DNA from 3 places in the Arthrobacter sp. RT-1 genome. Region 2 is predicted to be linked to each of the others. Evidence: riboswitches for the same ligand, from Rfam matches in the RefSeq annotation. Region 2 holds a riboswitch; each other region holds the start of a gene.
The links. A riboswitch is a leader RNA that binds a small molecule or an ion and turns the genes downstream of it on or off. The one in region 2 is predicted to bind S-adenosylmethionine.

Region 1: another riboswitch for S-adenosylmethionine. It lies ahead of DXK94_RS01760 (DUF1737 domain-containing protein); the one in region 2 lies ahead of DXK94_RS14600 (bifunctional o-acetylhomoserine/o-acetylserine sulfhydrylase).
Region 3: another riboswitch for S-adenosylmethionine. It lies ahead of DXK94_RS19220 (cobalamin-independent methionine synthase II family protein); the one in region 2 lies ahead of DXK94_RS14600 (bifunctional o-acetylhomoserine/o-acetylserine sulfhydrylase).

The regions. Positions count from the first base shown of each region.
Region 1 is NZ_QRGQ01000002.1:79,212-86,200, forward strand. It holds gene DXK94_RS01740 (HNH endonuclease signature motif containing protein) at 1-743, opposite strand, end outside; gene DXK94_RS01745 (DUF1905 domain-containing protein) at 885-1,202, shown strand; gene DXK94_RS01750 (O-succinylhomoserine sulfhydrylase) at 1,199-2,407, opposite strand; gene DXK94_RS01755 (rhodanese-like domain-containing protein) at 2,408-2,818, opposite strand; gene DXK94_RS01760 (DUF1737 domain-containing protein) at 2,815-3,093, opposite strand; SAM riboswitch class IV at 3,107-3,222, opposite strand; gene opgC (OpgC domain-containing protein) at 3,457-5,925, shown strand; gene DXK94_RS01770 (hypothetical protein) at 6,000-6,254, opposite strand; gene DXK94_RS01775 (TetR/AcrR family transcriptional regulator C-terminal domain-containing protein) at 6,481-6,989, shown strand, end outside.
Region 2 is NZ_QRGQ01000017.1:40,253-47,241, reverse strand. It holds gene DXK94_RS14600 (bifunctional o-acetylhomoserine/o-acetylserine sulfhydrylase) at 1-1,299, opposite strand, end outside; SAM riboswitch class IV at 1,345-1,460, opposite strand; gene DXK94_RS14595 (VOC family protein) at 1,626-2,264, shown strand; gene DXK94_RS14590 (HNH endonuclease signature motif containing protein) at 2,586-4,136, shown strand; gene DXK94_RS14585 (CPBP family intramembrane glutamic endopeptidase) at 4,176-4,955, opposite strand; gene DXK94_RS14580 (DeoR/GlpR family DNA-binding transcription regulator) at 5,153-5,941, opposite strand; gene hutI (imidazolonepropionase) at 6,038-6,989, opposite strand, start outside.
Region 3 is NZ_QRGQ01000040.1:222,042-229,030, reverse strand. It holds gene DXK94_RS19245 (hypothetical protein) at 35-922, opposite strand; gene DXK94_RS19240 (RNA polymerase sigma factor) at 919-1,470, opposite strand; gene DXK94_RS19235 (YegP family protein) at 1,766-2,116, opposite strand; gene DXK94_RS19230 (adenylosuccinate synthase) at 2,426-3,715, opposite strand; gene DXK94_RS19225 (M14 family zinc carboxypeptidase) at 3,975-5,024, opposite strand; SAM riboswitch class I at 5,250-5,356, shown strand; gene DXK94_RS19220 (cobalamin-independent methionine synthase II family protein) at 5,369-6,574, shown strand; partial or broken gene DXK94_RS21565 (uracil-DNA glycosylase) at 6,792-6,989, shown strand, end outside.

The DNA of each region.
Region 1 (6,989 bases), on a different contig from region 2:
GGGCCCTGCAGTCCCCGGGCCAGGGCGGTGGTGCGGTTCCACATCGCCGACGCGGTGTCGGCAGGCAGGTAGGCGTGGAACCAGGCCATCCCGTCCAGGTCCGGACGGTGTTCCACCCGCCGCTCCGCGACACTCCTGGCGTGGCGCTTCTCGAGGGATTCGGGGTGGTGGCGTTCGCGCCAGGTCCGGGCTTTGTGCCGGAACCGGTGCGGCACCAACTCACCCGGCCCCGCACACCCGGTGGCCGGGTTCGGTGCGTCCGGGCCCAGGAAGTGCGCCTCCAGCGCGGCGGCCCCGGCCCGATCCAGGGTGGCGGTTTCCTCCACCATCGCCTTCGCGTGCGCCCACGACAGGCTCCCGTCCTGCAACCCCGCCAGGGTCAACGGCAAAACATTGGCCAGCACCTGCGACTCGTTCAACAGCACACCGGCAGCCCGCGTACCAATGGTGAGCACACCGGCGACTTCGGCGACCATTGACGCTTCCTGCGCCATCGCCCCGCACGGCACCATGGCCCGCGACGCCACAGCCTTGGCAGCTTCTGCATACCCTGCCGCCAGATGCACCTTCAACGCCGCGGTCCCGGCCTCAATCCGGGCGACCCCGGCGAGCCCGTCCAGGCTCCGATCAGCCTGCTCCCGCAACGGATCAAAGCCCTCACCGGTCCCACGCAGCACAGCACCCAGCTCAGCAAGGGACGCCTCAAGGACCTCCAACGCTTCCAATGCCGCCCTGCCCGCCATAGGAAAACTATGACAGGGGGGTCTGACAAAGCATGGGGCAGCCCATCCAGCCCGGTGGTCAGGGTAACCGGTGTCTGGCCGTTAACTGGCAGGGCCGCCGGTCGTAGCGCGCCGCCAAAGCGACGTGGCATACTCAGGCGCGTGACGCCGTCGTACGAATTCCACGCCGAGGTATGGCTCAATCCCGGCGAAGCGGGCTGGCATTTCGTCACCCTGCCTGCGGACGTGGCGGATGACATCAAGGAGCGGACCGCTGCCAGCAGCAGGGCCTTCGGAGCGGTGAAGGTGACAGCCGATATCGGAGGCCACTCCTGGCAGACCTCGCTGTTCCCCGACACCAAACGCGGCACCTATCTTCTGCCGGTCAAGAAGACCGTCAGGGACAAAGCCGGGATCGGCGCCGGGGACACCGTGGAAGTCCGGCTCGACTTCCAGCCGGACCATGCTCCACAGAACTAGATCTGTTTGAGGGCCTGTTCCAGGTCCCGGATCAGGTCATCGGCGTCCTCAAGCCCCACGGACAGCCGCACCACGCCGTCGCTCAGGCCGATGGCGGCACGGCCTTCCGGCCCCATGGCGCGGTGCGTGGTGGTGGCAGGGTGCGTTATCAGGGACTTGGAATCGCCAAGGTTGTTGGAGATGTCGATGATGCGCAGCCCGTCCAGCAGCGCAAAGGCGGCTTCCTTGCCCGAGCGGCCGCCGGACGGAGCAAGCTCCAAAGTGAGCACCGTACCGCCGGCGCGCATCTGCTTGGCCGCAAGCTCATACTGCGGGTGGGACTTCAGGAGCGGGTACTTCACCCAGCTCACGGCGGGCTGCTGCTCCAACCACTCGGCGAGGCGCAGGGCGGTTGCGGAAGAGTGGTTGACGCGCAGGGACATGGTCTCCAGGCCCTTGGTGAGGACCCACGCGTTGAACGCGGACAGCGACGGCCCGGTGTGGCGCATCAGCTGCTTGACGGGCCCGTCAATGAATTCCTTGGTGCCCAGGATGGCGCCGCCCAGAACCCTGCCCTGGCCGTCAATGTGTTTGGTGCCGGAGTAGACGATAACGTCCGCACCGAGCTGGCCACAGCGCTGCAGCAGGGGAGTGGCAAAGACATTGTCGACGACGACGGTGGCACCCGCGGCGTGCGCGAGTTCGCTGACCGCGGCGATGTCCACGATCTCCTGCATCGGGTTGGACGGCGATTCGAAGAAGACGGCGGTGGTGGGCTGGGACAGGGCCTCACGCCACTGCTCCAGGTCCGGCCCGTCCACGAAGACCGTCTCCACGCCCCAGCGGGGCAGGATTTCGTTCAAAATCACGAAGCAGGACCCGAACAGCGAACGGGCGGCAACAACGCGGTCGCCGGCAGCCAGCAACGCGCCGAGGGCGGTAAAGACGGCGGACATGCCCGACGCCGTCGCAAAGCACGCCTCGGTGCCCTCGAGCAGGCGGAGCCGCTCCTGGAATGTGGCCACCGAGGGGTTGCCGTACCGGGAGTAGACGAAGCGCTCGTCCTCACCCGTGAATGCCCGCTCGGCGGCGGCAGCGGATTCGTACACGAAGCCCGAGTTCAGGAACACGGCCTCGCTGGTTTCCTGGAAGTTGGTGCGGTCCAGCCCACCGCGGACGGCCTGGGTGTCAGGGCTCCAGCCGGCGGCGTCGTTATTGAAGGTCACTTAGTTCTTTCCCAGGTTGGTTGGCAGGCCGCGGTTCTTCCAGCCGTTGACGGTGCGTTCGCCGTAGCGGTCCGGCTCACCCTCGAAGCCCTCCAGGACGTTGTACGAGGTGAAACCGGCCTGGGTGGCGGCGATGGCCGCGGAGATGGAGCGCTGGCCGGAGCGGCAGATGAACAGCAGCTCGGTCCCGTTGTCCTCCGGCGCCTGCTGGCTCAGGTCTTTGATGAAATCGGGGTTGGGAATGCCGCCCGGGAACGTCCACTGGATGAACAGGGGATCATTGTCAGTGGCCTTGGTGTCCGGAATGCCGATGTGGGCCCATTCGCCCTCGGTGCGCACATCCACCAGGATGGCGCCCTGCTCCAGCTTGGCCCAGGCCTCCTCAGGCGTCAGGTCTCCTGCGTAGCTCATGCGTGGCCCTCGCCGTCGAACTCGAGGTCCTCGGTGCCTGACTCCAGGTTGTCAACAGCAGTGGCGACGGCGGCATCAGCCGAAGCGATGGCCGCCGGCAGGACCAGGGCCTGGGCAACGATGACGCTGCTGCCATTGAACGTTGCTGCCGGGCTGCCGTGCAGGACATAGCCCTCGGCCAGGGCGGTGGAAATCCGTTCACAGAAAGACCTGTCATCCGGGCCGGTGACAAGCCGGTACGACAGTCTCTCTTCAGGGGCAGGTGCGTCAGACACGACGGATCTCCTTCTCTCACGCTTGCAGCTCGAATCGGTCGATATGCCGAGTATTCACCTGAGGCACCCCGCCGCGAAAGGGAGGGTTGCCGACCGGCCAGTCAGGGCTTGGCGCCGGTACTCATTACTCCCCAAAAACGTAACATCTGGCACGCGGAGCCGCACCGCCGCCGTCGTCATGTTCCGTAACTGAACGGTCCGGGCCGTGGTGGGCGACGATGCGCACCTCAGCAAGGGAACGTCCGACGGCGGCATCGCCGCAGGTGGGCGGGCGTTCCTTACCGTCCGCCAGGCCTGCGTCCGGATAGAGTTCACGTGGGGCATCGCCCCGTCACCAGGTCATCAGCAGGGGGTCCCATCAGCATGCGTACAGCCGTGCCTCGAGTCCGCGCCGGGTCATCCACCGTGCCCCTCCACCGGAAAACGCTGGCACTCCTCGCCGTGGTGCTGATGGCCCTCATCGCCGTAGTGCTCCCCGCCGGGCCCGCGCAGGCCGCACGGAGCTTTCCGGAAGAGGGGAAGCCGCTGCTGGGCGCAGTCCTTGAATGGGGCGAGGATACCGCCGCCGATTTTGCGGGCCGCTTGGGTGCGTCACCGGCCGTTTTTGGCCATGACATCACCTTTCCCTACCGTCCATCCGAGCAGGACGACATTGAGGGCTTCCTGGAGCAGTCCTCGCTGCAGGGCGCCCACGCGATGCTCACGGTGAAACCGACGGTGCCGCTGGATCAGATTGACGGCGCGGCCGCGAAAGCCTTCGCCGGCGAGGTGCGGGAGCTTGCTTCCACCTTCAAGGGCCAGCTGCTGATCCGGTTTGCCCCGGACATGAACGCAAGCTGGGTTGAATGGGGACAGCAGCCCGCTGCCTACCGCGCAGCGTTCCAGGCCGTGACGGCGGCGTTCCGGGAGGCTGACGGCGGCACGGTGATGGTCTGGGAACCGTACCTGGGCACGGACTATCCGTTCGGCCGGAACCGGAACGCGCCTGCGCAGGGAAGTGAAGGGTTCGCGCTGCTTGACACCAACGGTGACGGCCAGTGGGACGGCGGAGACTCAGCCTACGCCCCCTACTATCCCGGGGACGATGCCGTGGATTGGGTGGGCCTGACGGCCTATCACGACGACACAGCCGGCGGTGCGGCGGTCAATACCGTCCCCCGCGCGGGGGAGCTGCAGGAGATGCTGACGGCCTCCGGCGGGGAAAACTTCTACGCCACCTATTCGGAGGGGCGCGACAAGCCGTTCCTCCTGCAGACCGCCGCGTTTTACAGCCCGGCTTCCGGTGGAGCCCCGGAAGCGGACATCAAAACGAGCTGGTGGGACCAGGTGGTGGGGACGGCCACTGATGCCGGGTTCCGCATGACAGGGGCGGTGGTGTGGGATGAGCGGACCAGTACCCGGGATACCGGAGTGGCAAGCATCGACTGGCTGCTCACCGGAAACCCGGGCATCGCCAAGGCCGCCCTGGGCAGGCTGGAAGCGTCCCCCATTGTCACCGGCCCCGTCACCGAGGTCAGCTCCGGCAGTGCGTTCGTGCGGGCCAACACCCTCACCGGGGCGGCTGCGTGGACAGTGGGGGCGGCGCTCCTCATCCTCCTGGTCGCCCTGTGGCAGATTCCCCGCCGGGTCAATGCCGCAACGGCGTGGGGATACTCAGACCCGTCCAGCAGGGATTCCCGGGTGGATATGCTGCGCGGCCTGGCCATTGTTTTTGTGGTCGTCAACCACCTGGGCATGACCTCGCTGTTCCAGTTGCTCACGCAGGAAGCGGTGGGGTTCGTCTCAGGCGCCGAGTTGTTCGTCCTGTTCTCCGGCCTGGTGGTGGGCATGGTGTACGGGCCCTGGGCCAAGGACGACTTCGGAACGGTGGTGGACCTCACCTCGCGGAGGGCGGGCAAGCTCTACCTGACCGCGCTGATAGTCCTCATCGGCGTCTTCCTGGCCTCGCTGCTGCCGATCTTCCGGACCGACGCCCTGACCACCTTCGTGGACCAGGGAACCGGCGGCGCGGGGCACGACGGCGCCGGGCGCACCTATTACCTCTACGCGGGCATGGAGTCCCTGTTCCAGTTCCCGGTGCCGCCACAGGTGCTCCCTGCCATCCTGCTGCTGCAATTTGGCCCGTGGCAGTTCAACGTGATGGGACTTTACGTGGTGCTGCTTCTGGTCAGCCCGCTGATCCTCGCGGCGCTCAACCGCGGCAAAGCCGTTTGGGTGCTGGCCGCCGCCCTGGCGGTTTACGCCGTAGGCTCGCTGACCCGTTTCCGGCTCCTGCCGTCACAGTTCGAGGACTCGTTCCCGCTGCTCGTATGGCAAGTGCTGTTCGTGATCGGACTGGTGGCGGGGTACCACCGGCGCAGCATCGTCGCCTGGCTCTCGGCGAGGCTCTGGGTGGTGGCCGCGTGCACCGCCGTCGCACTGCTGTTTGCGTTCCTCTCCTGGGGCAACCCCTACCTGGCCAACGGCTTTGACGTCCGGCTCGCCATCATCCCGGACACCCTGTACCGGTCGCTCTATGATCTGCTGTTCTCCCGGACGTACCTTGCGCCGGGACGGCTGCTCAACGTCCTGGTCCTGGTGGTGGCGGCCTACGCCTTCCTCACGGCGTACTGGAAACCCGTGCGGCGCGCGCTCGGCTGGTTCCTGATTCCGCTGGGCCGCGCCACCCTCTACGTGTTCATCATGCACGTGGTGCTGATCGCCGTCGTTGCCAATATCCCGGCCCTGCAGCAGGAGAACGTGCTGCTTAACACTGCCGCTTACGCCGCGGTACTGGGACTCCTGTGGGTCATGGTCCGGACCAGGTTCCTCTTCCGGATCATTCCCACGTAGGTGGGCCCTAACAAACTGAAAGGGCGTGAATCGCCGGCCAGGTGCCGGCGGTTCACGCCCTTTTGTGTGGGCTCTTAGACGAGTCCGGGGTAGCTGGTCATGATGTAGTCCGCAGCGGCGGGCCCCTTCATGCGCAGGCCGTTGTGCCCCGGCGTGATCCTGTTTTTCATGGCCGCCCAGAATTTTGACTCCGGACCGGGGGCCTGCTGGTTGATGAAGCACCAGCTGGTGTAGAGGCCGTAAAGGCGGTCCTGGTCCAGCGTTGAGTCGGAGGATTGGTCGATGTAGGTGGCTTCATGGAGGAAAAGGTCGAACTGCGAATTAGCCATGACGGCGTCCCTTCGCTAAGTGCGTGGCGCCGCCGTTCGGCTACAGCAGCAAGCCTCAACTGCCGTGCACGGGGCAATGGAGTGTGAGGTGGGCCCCGAAAGAAATGAGGTCCGGATGCGGCGTAAACACTGCATCTACAATGTAGACTTTACTCGTAGACTACAAATACGGCAAGCGTCTGGAATTACCGCTGGACCCTGCACCGCCCCTCCCAGGATGGAACCAATGGCTTCCCCGAAAAGCGCTCCGGCCGCCGACCGCAAGGCCAGGCTGAGCCGGGAACTGGTGTTGGCCACGGCCCTGGAACTCGTGGACGCCGAAGGCCTGGACGCGCTGACCATGCGCCGCCTCGGCCAGGAACTTGGCCGGGACCCCATGAGCCTTTACCGCTACGCCGAGAACCGGGCCGCACTGCTGGACGGGGTCTCCGAACTGGTACTCAACGAACTCCCTGTCCACGAAGAAGACCCGGACTGGAAAGCCCAGCTCCGGCAGATTGCCCACAATCTTCGGCTGCTGGCGCTGCAGCACCCGAACGTGGTGCCGCTGCTGGTGACCCGGCCGCTGTCCACGCCGCTGGGCCTCCGGCCGCTCGGCACCCTGCGTCCGCTCGAACAGATCCTCGCGTTGCTGGTGGGGGCAGGATTTTCGCCGCCGGACGCGTTGCACGTCTACCGCGCGTACTACGGCTTTCTGTATGGGCACATCCTGAACGAGCTGCAGGAATTCGTGGT
Region 2 (6,989 bases):
ACGGAAGCCGGCCTCAAGGTCGGCCAGGATGTCGTCGATGTGCTCAATGCCCACCGACAGGCGGACCAGCCCGGGGGTCACGCCGGCCACGGCCTGCTGCTCCGGGGAGAGCTGGCTGTGGGTGGTGGACGCAGGGTGGATGACCAGGGACCTGACGTCCCCGATGTTGGCCACGTGCGAGTGCAGCTCCAGGGCGTCCACGAACCGTTTGCCGGCCTCGGCACCCCCGGCCAGGTTGAAGGACACAATGGCACCGGTCCCCTTCGGTCCGTACTTTCGGCCGCGCTCGTACCAGGGGCTCGAGGGAAGGCCCGCGTAGGCGACGGATTCGACGTCGTCACGCGCTTCCAGCCAGCGGGCAACCTCCGCGGCGTTGGCCACGTGGCGTTCCACGCGGAGACTCAGCGTCTCCAGACCCTGGGCGATCAGGAAGGCGTTGAACGGCGAAACAGCAGAGCCCAGGTCCCGCAGGAGCTGGACGCGTGCCTTAAGGATGTAGGACAGGTTGGCGCCCAGGGCGCCGCCCTCCCCGAGGTCACGCCCATAGACCAGCCCGTTGTAGGTGGGGTCCGGGGTGTTGAAGCCGGGGAACCGCTCCGGGTCCTTGCTGAAGTCGAACTTGCCCGAGTCCACGATGACGCCGGCGATGGCTGAGCCGTGGCCGCCGAGGTACTTCGTGGCTGAGTGGACCACGATATCCGCGCCCCACTCGAGCGGACGGATCAGGTACGGCGTGGACAGCGTGTTGTCCACGATCAACGGCACACCTGCCTCGTGGGCGGCCTGGGAGACGCCTTCGATGTCCAGGACATCCTGCCGCGGATTGGACACCACCTCGGCAAAGAAGAGCTTGGTGTTCGGCTGCACGGCGGCGCGCCACTGGGCCAGGTTGTCCGGATCCGCCACGAACGTGACGCTGATGCCGAACTTCTTCAGGGTGTGGGCGAAGAGGTTGTAGGTTCCGCCGTAAAGGCTGGGGCTCGCGACAATATGGTCGCCGGCCTCGGCAATGTTCAGGACAGCGAAGGTCTCGGCTGCCTGTCCGGAGCTGAGCAGCAGGGCTGCCAGGCCGCCTTCGAGGCTGGCAATCCGTTGCTCCACCGCGTCCTGGGTCGGGTTGCCGATGCGCGTGTAGATGGGCGCCAGTTCCGCCAGCGCAAACCGGTTCGCGGCGCTTTCCGCGCTGGGGAACACAAAGGACGTAGTCTGGTAAATGGGCAGCGCACGGGCGCCGGTGGCGCTGTCCGGTTCCTGTCCGGCGTGGATCTGGCGGGTTTCGAAGGACCATCCGTTGGACATTCAAGGCTCCTTTGACATGGGCCCGGGGCGGGCTGGGAGCACCACGGGCCGCGCTTGCCATCCGGCCGTTGCCGGACAGCCAGGTCCTCACCCGGGGCACCCCACCGCGGATGGAGGGTTGCCGGCCAGCGAGCCGGGGCTTGGCGCTGGCGCTCATGACCTGAGCTCAGTGTAGGAACATTGCCGGCTGGCCGGACAGCATTGTGACGAACATAGTCCTGCAGGTTTCGCCGCCTGAAGGTGGCCCGTGAAGGGGTTGACCTCGGAAAATCCCAGTAAGGCAACCCTTAGCTGAGAGCCCGATCACAAAGTGCCAAGATGTTGGCATGCGCATGGATCACGTCTCTTACGCCTGTGAACACGATGGCCTCGCGGCCACTACCGAACGTATTTCCTCTGCCCTCGGCGTTGAGGCAGTGAAAGGCGGGGTACACCCCCGGTTCGGAACCCGGAATATGATCATCCCGCTCGCGGGACACAAATACCTCGAGGTGGTGGAGGTCCTGGACCACCCCGCATCGGACAAGGCACCCTTCGGGCAGGCAGTACGTGCCCGCTCGGCGGCCGGCGGCGGATGGATGGGCTGGTGCGTCGAAGTGGACGACCTCGCCCCCTTCGAAGAACGCCTCGGACGCTCCGCCGTGAACGGCAACCGGAAATTCCCGGACGGCCGTGAACTGGTGTGGAAGCAGATCGGCATCCTGGGGCTCATTGCCGACCCCCAGGTTCCGTACATGCTCAAGTGGGAGGGCGACCCCTCCCTGCACCCGTCCAACGCCTACGACAGCAACGTCAAGATGAGCTGCCTCACCATTGCCGGTTCGGCTGCCCGGGTCACCGAGTGGCTGGGCGAACCGGTGGAGAAGCCGCTGGAAGACGTGGCCGTGGAGTGGGTGGCGCCACACGGGACGCCGGGCATTCTGTCAGTTACGTTCGAAACCGCCAGCGGAGCCGTCACAATCTGACCTCCTGCTGCGTGGTCCGGTGCTGCCGGATCACGCAGGGGCACCCCCCTTGGGTTCCCTGTCCGACCATCTTCGGCCGCCATCAGCATGTGACAACGAAGTCACCTGCCGATGGCGGCCGAATCCATTTCCTGGCGTGCCCGGTCTTGGTTTGCCGGTTCCTTGGTTTGCCGGGTTCTTGGTTTGCCGGGTTCTTGGTTTGCCGGGTTCTTGGTTTGCCGGGTTCCAGACGGTCGCAGACAGCAAGGGTGGAATGCGTGCTGGACCCGGCATGCTGAAATCCCTCGGTGCTTTGTCAGACCCCCCTGTCATAGTTTTCCTATGGCAAGCAGGGCGGCATTGGAAGCGTTGGAGGTCCTTGAGGCGTCCCTTGCTGAGCTGGGTGCTGTGCTGCGTGGGACCGGTGAGGGTTTTGATCCGTTGCGGGAGCAGGCTGATCGGAGCCTGGACGGGCTCGCCGGGGTCGCCCGGCTTGAAGCACGGACCGCGGCGTTGAAGGTGCATCTTGCGGCAGGGTATGCAGAAGCTGCCAAGGCTGTGGCGTCACGGGCCATGGTGCCGTCCGGGGCGATGGCGCAGGAAGCGTCGATGGTCGCGGAGGTCGCGGGTGTGTTGACTATTGGTGCGCGGGCTGCCGGTGTGCTGCTGGAGCAGTCGCAGGTGCTGGCCAATGTTTTGCCGTTGACCTTGGCGGGGTTGCAGGACGGTAGCTTGTCGTGGGCGCACGCGAAGGCCATGGTGGAGGAAACCGCCACCCTGGATCGGGCCGGGGCCGCCGCGCTGGAGGAGCATTTCCTGGGCCCGGACGCACCGAACCTGGCCACCGGGTGTGCGGGGCCGGGTGAGTTGGTGCCGCACCGGTTCCGGCACAAGGCCCGGATCTGGCGCGAACGCCACCACCCCGAATCCCTTGAAAAACGCCACGCCAAAAGTGTCGCGGAGCGGCGGGTCGAACACCGTCCGGACCAGGACGGGATGGCCTGGTTCCACGCCTACCTCCCTGCCGATACCGCGTCGGCGATGTGGAACCGCACCACCGCCCTGGCCCGGGGACTGCAGGGCCCGGACGAGTCCCGGACCCTGCCTCAGATCTGCGCCGACATCTTCGCCGACGCCGTCCTCAGCAACGGACAGAACGGGCAGCACGGGCAGACCGTGCAGGATTCCGGCGGTACTGTTGCGGAGGTCCGTATTCCGCACGCGGAGGTCCTGGTTACGGTGCCCGTGTTCTCGCTTATGGGTCTGACGGATGAACCGGCGATGCTCGACGGCTACGGCCCGATCCCGGCGTCGATGGCGCGGAAGTTGGTGGCGGACGGTGCTGGCTCGTTTTATCGGGTGCTGGTGGATCCGCGGGACGGGGCGCCGCTGGAAATCGGGCGCACCAGCTACCGGGTTACGAAGGCTATCCGGCGGTGGCTGCGTATGAGGGACGGGAAGTGCCCGTTCCCGGGCTGTTCCAACAACTCCCTGGACAACGAAGCTGACCATTTGTTGGCGTGGCATCACGGCGGGACCACCGGGATCAGCAACCTGGGCCAGCCCTGCCCGAAGCACCACCGCCTGAAGCACACCAGTGGTTGGACACCCACCCCGGCCACCAAAAACGAACCACCCGGCTGGATTTCACCAGCAGGCCGAAGATACAAAAGCGAACACCAGGACTGGGAACCACCACAATGGCCGGATCAACTCAGGCGCGAGCTGCATCGGAAGCGGAAACGGAGACAACTTTCACGGCGGAAGCGAAACGTGCACCGGCCGCGGTCATTGACCAAGGGTGGTCCCTACGGCTACCCGGACCTTTGCTACATCGGGCTGTCCCCGGGTGAGGAAGGCCTGTTGCGTGTCCTGCACGGGACCGGAAACTGAGCAACGGCCCGCTTGTGCCCCGCCCGTCGTCGTGCCCGCCTAGCCCAGGCCCACGGACCTTCCAAAAAGGCTGAAGCCGACAAAAGCGACGATGTCCAGCAACGCATGTGCAATGACCAGGGGCATGACGCGCTTGGTCCGGGTGTAGAGCCACGCGAAGACAATACCCATGACCACATTGCCGATGAACGGCCCGAAGCCCTGGTACAGGTGGTAGCTTCCACGCAGGAGCGCGCTGGCGGCAATGGACAGCGGCACGCTCCAGCCAAACTTGCCGAAGCGGTTCAGCAGGTAGCCCACCACGATGACTTCCTCCACCACGGCATGCCGGATGGCGGACAGGATCAGAACCGGCACCGTCCACCAGTAGGCGTCCAGCGCACTGGGAATGATCGCGGTGGTTATCCCCAGCGCCCGGCCCGCGGCGTAGAGGCCGAGCGACGGGATGCCGATCAGGGCCGCCAACCCCACCCCCTGCATCATGTCCATTCCCGGCCGCGCAAAATTGAAGCCCAGCTTCCGGAAGGCTGAGCCCTGATTGCCAACATCTCCGGACGCCGCCTGCCGCTGGTCAGTGAGGAAATAGATCACCAGCAGCACAGGAACCAGCGCGAAAATGATGTCCAGCAACTGGTAGGTCAGGTCAAAATACTCGCGTGTACTCTGGGAGCGGTTCAGCGTTGAGGTGCCCTCGGCCAGCGGCGCACGGGTCATCTTGTCCAGGAGCTGCACCACGGAGTACACGGCGGACTGGCCAAGGGAGAGGCCCAGTACAATCCAGACTTCGAACTTCAGGCGGCGGCGGGAGGGAACCAACATGTACCCATCTTGCCTGCAGTTGCTGGGTCAAGCCTGACCGAGCAATCCACGCGTGGCGCCGGCGGTATTCGGAGGGCGGTGTGCAGGCCTGCCGTATCCAGGCCGGAGGTATTGAGGCTGGGGATATTCAGGCCGGGGATATTCAGGCGGGATATTCAGGCCGGGGATATTCAGGCCTGCCGTATTGAGCCGGGAGTTCAGCTGGGCGCGACGATAACTTCGGTGCCATTGGCCTCGAAGGCCGCCTTGTCCCGCGGCGAGATCCCGGCATCCGTAATCAGCCGGGTGAAGTTGTACCCGTCCATGGTGGCAAAGGCCCGGACGCCCACCTTGGAAGAATCAGCCAGGACATAGGAAACCCGTGCCCGGCTCGCGAGCAGCGCGTTGACGGATGCCTCCCCCTCGCCGGTGTTCGTTGGCCCCACTTCCGGGTCGATGCCGTTGACCCCGATGAAGGCGATGTCCAGCACTACCTTCTGCATGATGATGTCCGTGTAGGGGCCCACCAGCTCGTAGGACCGGGGGTTGAGGATGCCGCCGGTCACCATGACCTTGATATTGGGCCGCACCGCCAGCTGCCCGGCGATGTTAATGGCGTTCGTGACCACCGTCAGCGTGGGCTGGTTGGAGGGGGCGTTGAGGTCTTCGCGGGTGGCGAGGATCTGTGCCAGCGCGGTGCTGGTGGTGCCGCCGCAGAGACCGATCACGGCGCCCGGCCTGATCAGCGCGGACGCCGCCTGTGCAATCTGTTCCTTGGCTTCGGCGTGGTCGTCCCGGTTGTAGCGGCCGGGAAGGTCGTACGCCAGGGCACCGGTGGTGGCTCCGCCCCGGGTCCTGGTGAGGAGCCGGCGCTTGGCCAGGCTGTCCAGGTCCCGCCGTGCGGTGGCCGGTGATACGCCCAGGTTGCTGACGATTTCATCGACTTCCACCTGGCCCGATTTGGCCAGCAGGTCAAGGATGGCGGTCAGCCGGTCAGTGCGGGTCATGCAGGGCCTCTCGGTACTCCGGCCATCGCTTCGATGACGCTTTCTGATCATAACAGAAGCGAAACGATCACCTTACGTCACAAAGGTGGCAGGGATTTACCGTGCCCGGTCTCCGGCCCGCCACACAGCGTACGTCAACGGCATGCCCGGCCGGTAAGCGAGGTGCGTGGCCGAAGGCGCGTTAAGCATGTGAAGGTCCGCCCGGTGCCCGACGGCGATGGAACCGACGGCGCGTTCGCCGTCGGCGTCGTTTCCGGTGTCCTTGTGCAACGCCAGGGCGCCGCCGTAGGTGGCGGCCCGGACTGCCTCGTGCACACTGAGGCGCATCTGGAGCACGGCAGTAGCGACGCAGAACGCCATCGAGCTGGTGTAGGAGGTGCCGGGATTGCAGTTGGAGGCGAGCGCCACCTGCACGCCGGCGTCCAGGAGCGCGCGGGCGGGTGCCAACGGCTGCCGGGTGGAAAGGTCGCACGCCGGCAGGCACGTGGCCACGGTCCCCCGCGAACCCTCGCCGGCGGCTGCGTCCCAGCCCGACCAGGTTCCGGCGAGCGCTTCGACATCCCCGCCGGCCAGGTAATTCACATGGTCCACGCTGGCTGCGCCGAGTTCCACGGCCAGCTGCACGCCGGGGCCCTCGCCGAGCTGGTTGCCGTGCACGCGGAGTCCGAGGCCGGCGTCGCGGCAGGCCAGCAGGACCCGGCGTGACTGCTCAGCTGTGAAGGCGCCTTCCTCGCAGAAAACATCAGCCCACTGAACGTAGGGACGGACCGCAGCCAGCATGGGACCGCACACCAGGTCGGTGTACGCCTCCGGATCCTGGCCCGCCGGAACCAGATGGGCGCCCAGATACGTCACCTGGTCTGCAACGGTGGACGCGATGCGGGCACTGCGGGCCTCATGGTCAGTGTCCAGGCCGTAACCGGTTTTCGTCTCCAGGTAGGTGGTTCCTTGTGAGACGGCTTCCGCCACCCGGCCGAGCGCCAGGCGCGTGAGGTCGAAGTCCGAGGTGGCGCGGGTGGCGTTCATGGTGACGGCGATGCCGCCTGCG
Region 3 (6,989 bases), on a different contig from region 2:
TGCGTCCCGGCCATGCCCCGGCGCCCAGTCTGGGCTACCGGCTGAACTTCCGCAGCCACCTGTTCCCCGGCAAAGGCTCAGCCACTGCCCCGATGGCATCTTCAGCCTGCAGGACAACGTCCTCCAGCGGCTCCACAACAATGCTCACGGGCGGCAGGACGGCCTCATCAGCAGGTTCTTTCTCCAGGCCGGATGCAGGGCCGCCGCCGCCCGGCTGCCGCTGCCCGCCTTCTCCTGGGGTGGCAGTCCCGGCGGCAGGGTTGCGCCGTCCGGGTTCCTGCCCGCCGGCAAGGGCACGTGGAGCTTTTCCTGCCTCACCGGAGGCCACGGCCGACGGGCGGGGTTCCGCTGCCTGCTGCGGCCCGGGTGCGGGGTCCTGCTGCAGATGATGGCTGTCAGCAGGACCGGGTCCTGCTGACACCGGTTCCGCGGCAGGCTGCCCTGCGCCGGGACCGTCCACGCCATCCGGGTCATCCGGCTGCACCAGTCCGGCGGCGGCCTGTCCTTGGATGGTCCAGGACGGTGACCAGTTTTCCAGCAGCTGCTGAACAGAGTGGCTGCCTCCGTCGGGAGCGGGTGAACTGGCAGCGACTCCTCCTATCCCGGTGCCCATGCCGGCAAGCAGGGCAAGGCCCAGGACAGTTGGCCGGTGCCGGCGCAACCGCCGCCGCAGCGCCAGCTCATCGCCGGCAGCATCCTGGACATCCTTCAGCACGTTTAAGCCCGCTGCCGCAGGTTCCACGGCTTCCGTCGCGGAACCCGCCATCAACCGGGCAAGCGGGCCGGAGGGAGCGGGCACGGGAAGGGACGCCAAAGATCCGAGTGAAAGGAGGATGCTACGGAGATCGGAATCGCCGGCCTGGCCAGCGTCACTGAGCATGTCATCCACCAGGTGGTGCAGGCTGTCCGGGGAGCGCGTCATGGTGTGAGGTACTCCTTCACGCCGGACAGCTCCCGCAGCTTGAGGAGCGCGCGCCGCTGAAGCTGCTTCACGGCCCCCGCCGTTTTGCCCATGGCCTCGGCCGCCTGCTCAACGGTGAGCCCGGCCACCAGGCGAAGCGACAGCACTTCCCGCTGGTCACCGGGAAGTCCGTCCAGCAGCCGGAGGACCTCCTGCGGGGAGATGCGCTCCAGCGCCACGTCTTCGGCCGATGAGTCTTCCCGCCGGTCCAGTTCGGGCTCGAACGGCAGTTTTGCGGGGGTGCGGTTCTGCCGGCGGTGGTCATCGACCATGCGGGCGTGGGCTACAGAGAAAATAAATGTGCGAAGTCCTGCGGCACCACCGTGCATAGTGGCAAGCCGGGGCAGGACGGAGAGGAACACCTCCTGCATTGCCGCCTCCGGATCCTCGACTCCCCGGGCTGTGAGATAGCCCAGAACCTGTGATGCATACGTCCGGTAGACGAGGCTGAACACGTCAGCCTGGCGGGATTCATCCCGCAAAGCCTCGTCGGTCAGTGCATCGGTCACGGACGTAGTGCTTCCAGTCAAAGAGGGGTTTGTTTGCCCGGGAAGGCCTTCCACAGGGGTGGAACGGCTTTTCCCCGCATTACTTTACCCCTCGGTAACCACTGCGCCGGGACCGCCACGGGCGTCACCGGTTCCGGCATGAGGCAGCTGCCCCTGCCACCGGATCAATGAAAGAGCCGGTCTGGAACGTGATGGGGGACAAGTTCCAGACCGGCGCTACATAGGGGTAATCGCTGACGACGGCGAAAGGGTTACGCGTTCCTGAAAAAACTTTCCAAAACTTTTTGGAGGAGGTTCAGCGGGCCGCGGCCGGGATCCAGCGCGGTGCACTCCCCTGCCGGCGCGGTTCCTTGGCGATCGTAAAAGCGTGCACCCTGGCGGGGACGCGCTGGTCATCGCAGTCAGCCTGGGGCCTCATTGGAGCAACAGCGGGAGCCGCGGCGGAGCTCCTGGTTACTGCCCCGGCAGGGCAGAGATCGGTGACCAGACCGGTACCTGCGCATTCACGGACGGCGGCGATCCCGGCGGCGAGTGCGGACTTGTCCTCAAAAGGCCCGGACACCGCCATCACCGTGCCATCGGGGGCCAGAAGCCGGAACCTGAAAAACGAATCTGAGTCGACAAAAGCTTCGAACTTTCCGGCCATAAGAAATCCTTCCGGTCTGCGGGATCCTGCCCGGCGACATCCTTGTCGCCAGCTGGTCTGTGCGCGGTGCTGCGCATGTTCCCGCGGGTTTGGTCGAACGAATTGGTGATTGCATCACGTGGTGTTGATAAGTCTGTCGTCCAATGACGCAGCCTCACAAGACCAGCCGGGTTAACCCTATGTAAATTGCCATACTTTTGGGAAGACAAACGGCGGGCCACCCACTCGGGTGACCCGCCGTCGTCGTCCCCACCCACTCCCTAGCCTCGCAAGCTCGGCCAGGGAACCCTGCGGGCGTGGGCCCACACGTCAGTCGTTGATAAGGTCGTTCACCACGATGGTCTGGTCACGGTCCGGGCCCACGCCGATGGCGGAGAACCGCGTGCCGGACAGCTTTTCCAGGGCCAGCACGTAGTTGCGGGCGTTCTCGGGCAGGTCAGCAAGGGTGCGGGCACCCGTGATGTCCTCGGTCCAGCCTTCGAAGTATTCGAAGATGGGCTTGGCGTGGTGGAACTCGGTCTGCGTCATGGGCATCTCGTCATGGCGCACGCCGTCCACGTCGTAGGCCACGCACACGGGGATCTGCTCGATGCCGGTGAGGACGTCCAGCTTGGTGACGAAGTAGTCCGTGAAGCCGTTGACCCTGGATGCATGGCGGGCCAGGACGGCGTCGTACCAGCCGCAGCGGCGCGGGCGCCCGGTGTTGACGCCGAATTCCCCGCCGGTCTTCTGCAGGTACATGCCCATCTCGTCGAAAAGCTCGGTGGGGAACGGACCGGCGCCCACGCGTGTGGTGTACGCCTTGATGATGCCGATGGAGCGGGAAATGCGGGTTGGGCCGATGCCGGAACCCACCGAGGCGCCGCCGGCAGTGGGGTTGGAGGAGGTGACGAACGGGTAGGTTCCGTGGTCCACGTCCAGGAATGTTGCCTGGCCGCCTTCCATCAGGACCACCTTGCCCTCATCGAGCGCCGTGTTCAGGACCAGGGTGCTGTCGATGACCAGCGGACGGAGCCGCTCGGCGAAGGAGAGGAAGTACTCCACGATTTCCTCCACCAGGACGCTGCGGCGGTTGTAGACCTTCACCAGCAGTTCGTTCTTCTGGCGCAGGGAGCCCTCCACCTTCTGCCGGAGGATGGACTCGTCAAAGACGTCCTGCACGCGGATGCCCAGCCGGGCCACTTTATCCATGTAGGCCGGGCCGATGCCGCGTCCGGTGGTTCCGATGGCGCGGCTTCCCAGGAACCGCTCGGTCACCTTGTCCAGGACCTGGTGGTACGGGGCCACGAGGTGGGCGTTGGCGGAAACCCGGAGCTTGGAGGTGTCTGCGCCGCGAGCCTGCAGCCCTTCGATTTCCTGGAAGAGTGCTTCGAGGTTCACCACGCAGCCGTTGCCGATAATGGGAACCGCGTTGGGGCTGAGAATGCCTGCCGGCAGCAGCTTGAGTTCGTACTTTTCACCGCCTACGACGACGGTGTGCCCGGCGTTGTTGCCGCCGTTGGGCTTGACGACGTAGTCCACGCGGCCGCCCAGAAGGTCAGTGGCCTTGCCTTTTCCTTCGTCGCCCCACTGGGCTCCTACGATCACAATTGCTGGCATGGGATCCTCCCCCATTCGTTCGGGCTGCCCGGGTCCGGCCATGGAGGTGGCTTGCCCGGTGCGGCGCCGTTCATGAGAATGCCCCGAATGGACCGGCCGTCGCTGGTCCGCGGGACGGGGCAGCGATGCAAGAGTTCCGGGGCTCTTACCACCCAAGTTTAGCCGATGAGCGACTTTGTCCACTCGTTGGGCCGCCGCGGTCCTTCTTGCAGGGTAAAGGACTCCTGCAGGCAAGGACCGCGGCGGGTGGGCGTTATGGCTACTCGCCGTCGGCTTCCTCGCCCGGCCGGGACGTCTGGGTGGCAAGGCTGTCCCAGAAGGAGGTGTCGGCGTCGGCGATGGAGCCGTCCGCAATTGCTGCCGCGGTTGCAGTCAGCGTGGTCACGGTCTGCTGGATCAGGTAACCGTTGCTGCGCAGGCCCAGGGCGACGCCGTCCGCGTAGTGGTCGGACATGCCACGCATTTCGAAGAGCAAGGTTGCGATGCCGTACTCAACGGCAATCCCATTGCGGCTGATGGTTTCGGCGCTGCCGCCCACATACTTGCCCAGGTGGCCCCAGCCGGTGGAGTCGACGTTGTTGAACACCACGGCGCCCAGCTGCTTGGACTTTTCCACCACGGCAGGATCGGCGTTGGGTGTGGTTGGGTAAAGGATGGACCCCGAGACCAGCTTTCCGTCGCGTTCGCTGCGTGTGCCCTGGTGGTGCAGGTCGATCATGTAGTCGATCTTGTGCTGGCGCATCACATTGTTGTGCAGCGCCTGCGTTTCCGGCTGGATCTTGTCCACGTGGTCGCGGTTGAGGTCCACTTCCTCGGCGTTGTAGCGGGTCATGTTGCGGTCACCCTTGGCCAGGTAGTCATCCAGCGGGAAGTTCACGTCCCCCATGGCGCCGTCGGCGTTCAGCATGGGAACGATCAGGATGTTCACGCCGTCCAGGATGTCCTCCGACTTGCCCGTCCCGAGGTGCTTGACGAATTCCAGGGCGCCTTCGGTGGTGAGCTGCTCATTGCCGTGCTGCTGCGTGAGGTACAGGATGGTGGGTTTCGCCGGGTCCGAAATGTACTTGACCAGGTGGATGTCGCGTCCCTTGACGGTCTGCCCGATGACCTCAAGCTCCATGGCGGACTGGCGGGCATCCTGGTCCTTCAGGAAGGAAACCATCTGGTCATAGCTGGCCAGCTTCGAGGTGGTGATTTGGCCGTTACCGTCGTAGTTCGGACCTTCACCCACTGAATGGGCGAGCGGTGCCGGTCCTGCCACAACGGCAAGAGCAAGGGCTCCGGCGGCCAGGGTCCTGAAAGTTGCCACGGTTTTTCTCACGGTGCGTTACCTCTTTCGAGTGCATTAGGTGCGTCCAGCCCGCTATGTCCCCCATTGCCGGCTGTGACATCAGCCAACCAAGCTGGACAGAACCTGTCAATGGACATGACTGGTGTCCGCACCCAGTTATTACGAATCGAAAGCTGTTAACGCGGCGCGACATATGGCGAAGCGAATTTGCCCCCGCCCGCGATGGTGGATTTAAGTGACAGTGAACCATCCGGAGCGGCCAAGAGACCTGGCTCAATGACGCCGCAGCAACCCGTCAGGGCAGGACACGTCCTGCCTGCAGAAGGTGCTACTGCCAGGACCGATGGAAAGGAAAATCCAGCATGTCCCTGAACACCGACCACATCCGCGTTACCCACGCAGGTTCGTTGCCGCGCACGCCCGAGCTCATCGCCGCCAACGCGGCGCGCGAGGAAAACCCGGCCGACGTGGAGGGATACAACGAACTCCTCACCGCTTCCGTTGTGGACCTGGTCCAGCGTCAGCAAAGCCTGGGCATCGATATCCCGAACGACGGCGAGTACGGCCACGCGATGTCCGCCGCTGTGGACTACGGCGCATGGTGGTCCTACTCATTTGCCCGGATGGGCGGCCTGGAACTGGACAATGACGCCACATGGGCCGTTGAGCCGAAGGAATCCGCCCCCGGCAACGTCCAGCTGACGGGATTCATCCACCGCCGCGACCGCGTCCTTTTTGCCGAGGCCTACAACGATCCCACCAGCGGCATCTTCACTGGCGGCGCCAAGCCGTTCCCGAAGGTCACGGGACCGCTGGTGTACACGGGCCAGGACGCGGTGGCCTCGGACGCTGCCAACCTCAAGGCAGGCCTTGCCGCAACCGGATTAAAAGAAGGATTCGTGGCAGCGCTCTCCCCCGGCAGCGCATCACGGATCACCAACGAGTACTACGCCACGGAGGAGGAGTATATCTACGCCTGCGCGGACGTACTCCGCGAGGAGTACAAGGCCATCGTGGACGCCGGCCTCATTTTGCAGATCGATGATCCCTCCATTGCTGAGAACTGGGACCAGATCAGTCCGGAACCCACCGTTGAGGACTACCTCAAGTTCACGCAGATCCGGGTGGAAGCGCTGAACTACGCCCTCCGCGGCCTTCCCGAGGAGCAGGTGCGCTTCCACCTCTGCTGGGGCTCCTGGCACGGCCCCCACACCACCGACCTCCCGTTCGCGGACCTCGTGGACACAATGCTGCAGATCAACGCCGGCGGGTACTCCTTTGAGGCCGCCAACGTTCGCCACGAACACGAGTGGCGGGTGTGGGAGGACACCAAGCTCCCCGAGGGCAAGGTCATCATCCCCGGCATCGTCTCGCACGCCACCAACGTGGTGGAGCACCCGGACCTCGTGGCAGACCGCATTGTCCGTTTCGCCGAGGTAGTGGGCCGCCAGAACGTCATTGCCTCCACGGACTGCGGCCTGGGCGGGCGCGTCCACCCCCAGATCGCCGTCGCCAAGCTTGAAGCACTGGGAGAAGGCGCCCGCCGGGCAACCAAGCGGCTCTGGTAACAGCCGCCCCTTCTCCGCCAGCCAGGACCGCCGGTTCCCTGCTCCACAGTATTGGATGCAGGGGACCGGCGTTTCGTTTCTCCGGGCTTGCTAAACTGGAACAGGCCGACCCGGAATCGGTCCACCCCATCTCAACCGCCGCTCATATGTGGCGCCTTCGTGCGCCCATATCCGCCGGCGGCAGCACCGCCAATCCCCGCAGGAGATCCAGCACTACATGACAGCCCTGGCCCCCGAATCTTTCCATGAGCAGCTCCTGAGCCGCCGCTACGAACCCAATGTTGCCGCCGTCAATGAACTGTGCGATTCCCTGCAGGAGACCCGGCCCGGCACGGTAGTGCCCTACGTCGACCCCATGCATGACGTGGACGAATGCCGCATTATCAGCCTGTTCTCGAACATCGGCGCGGCCGAC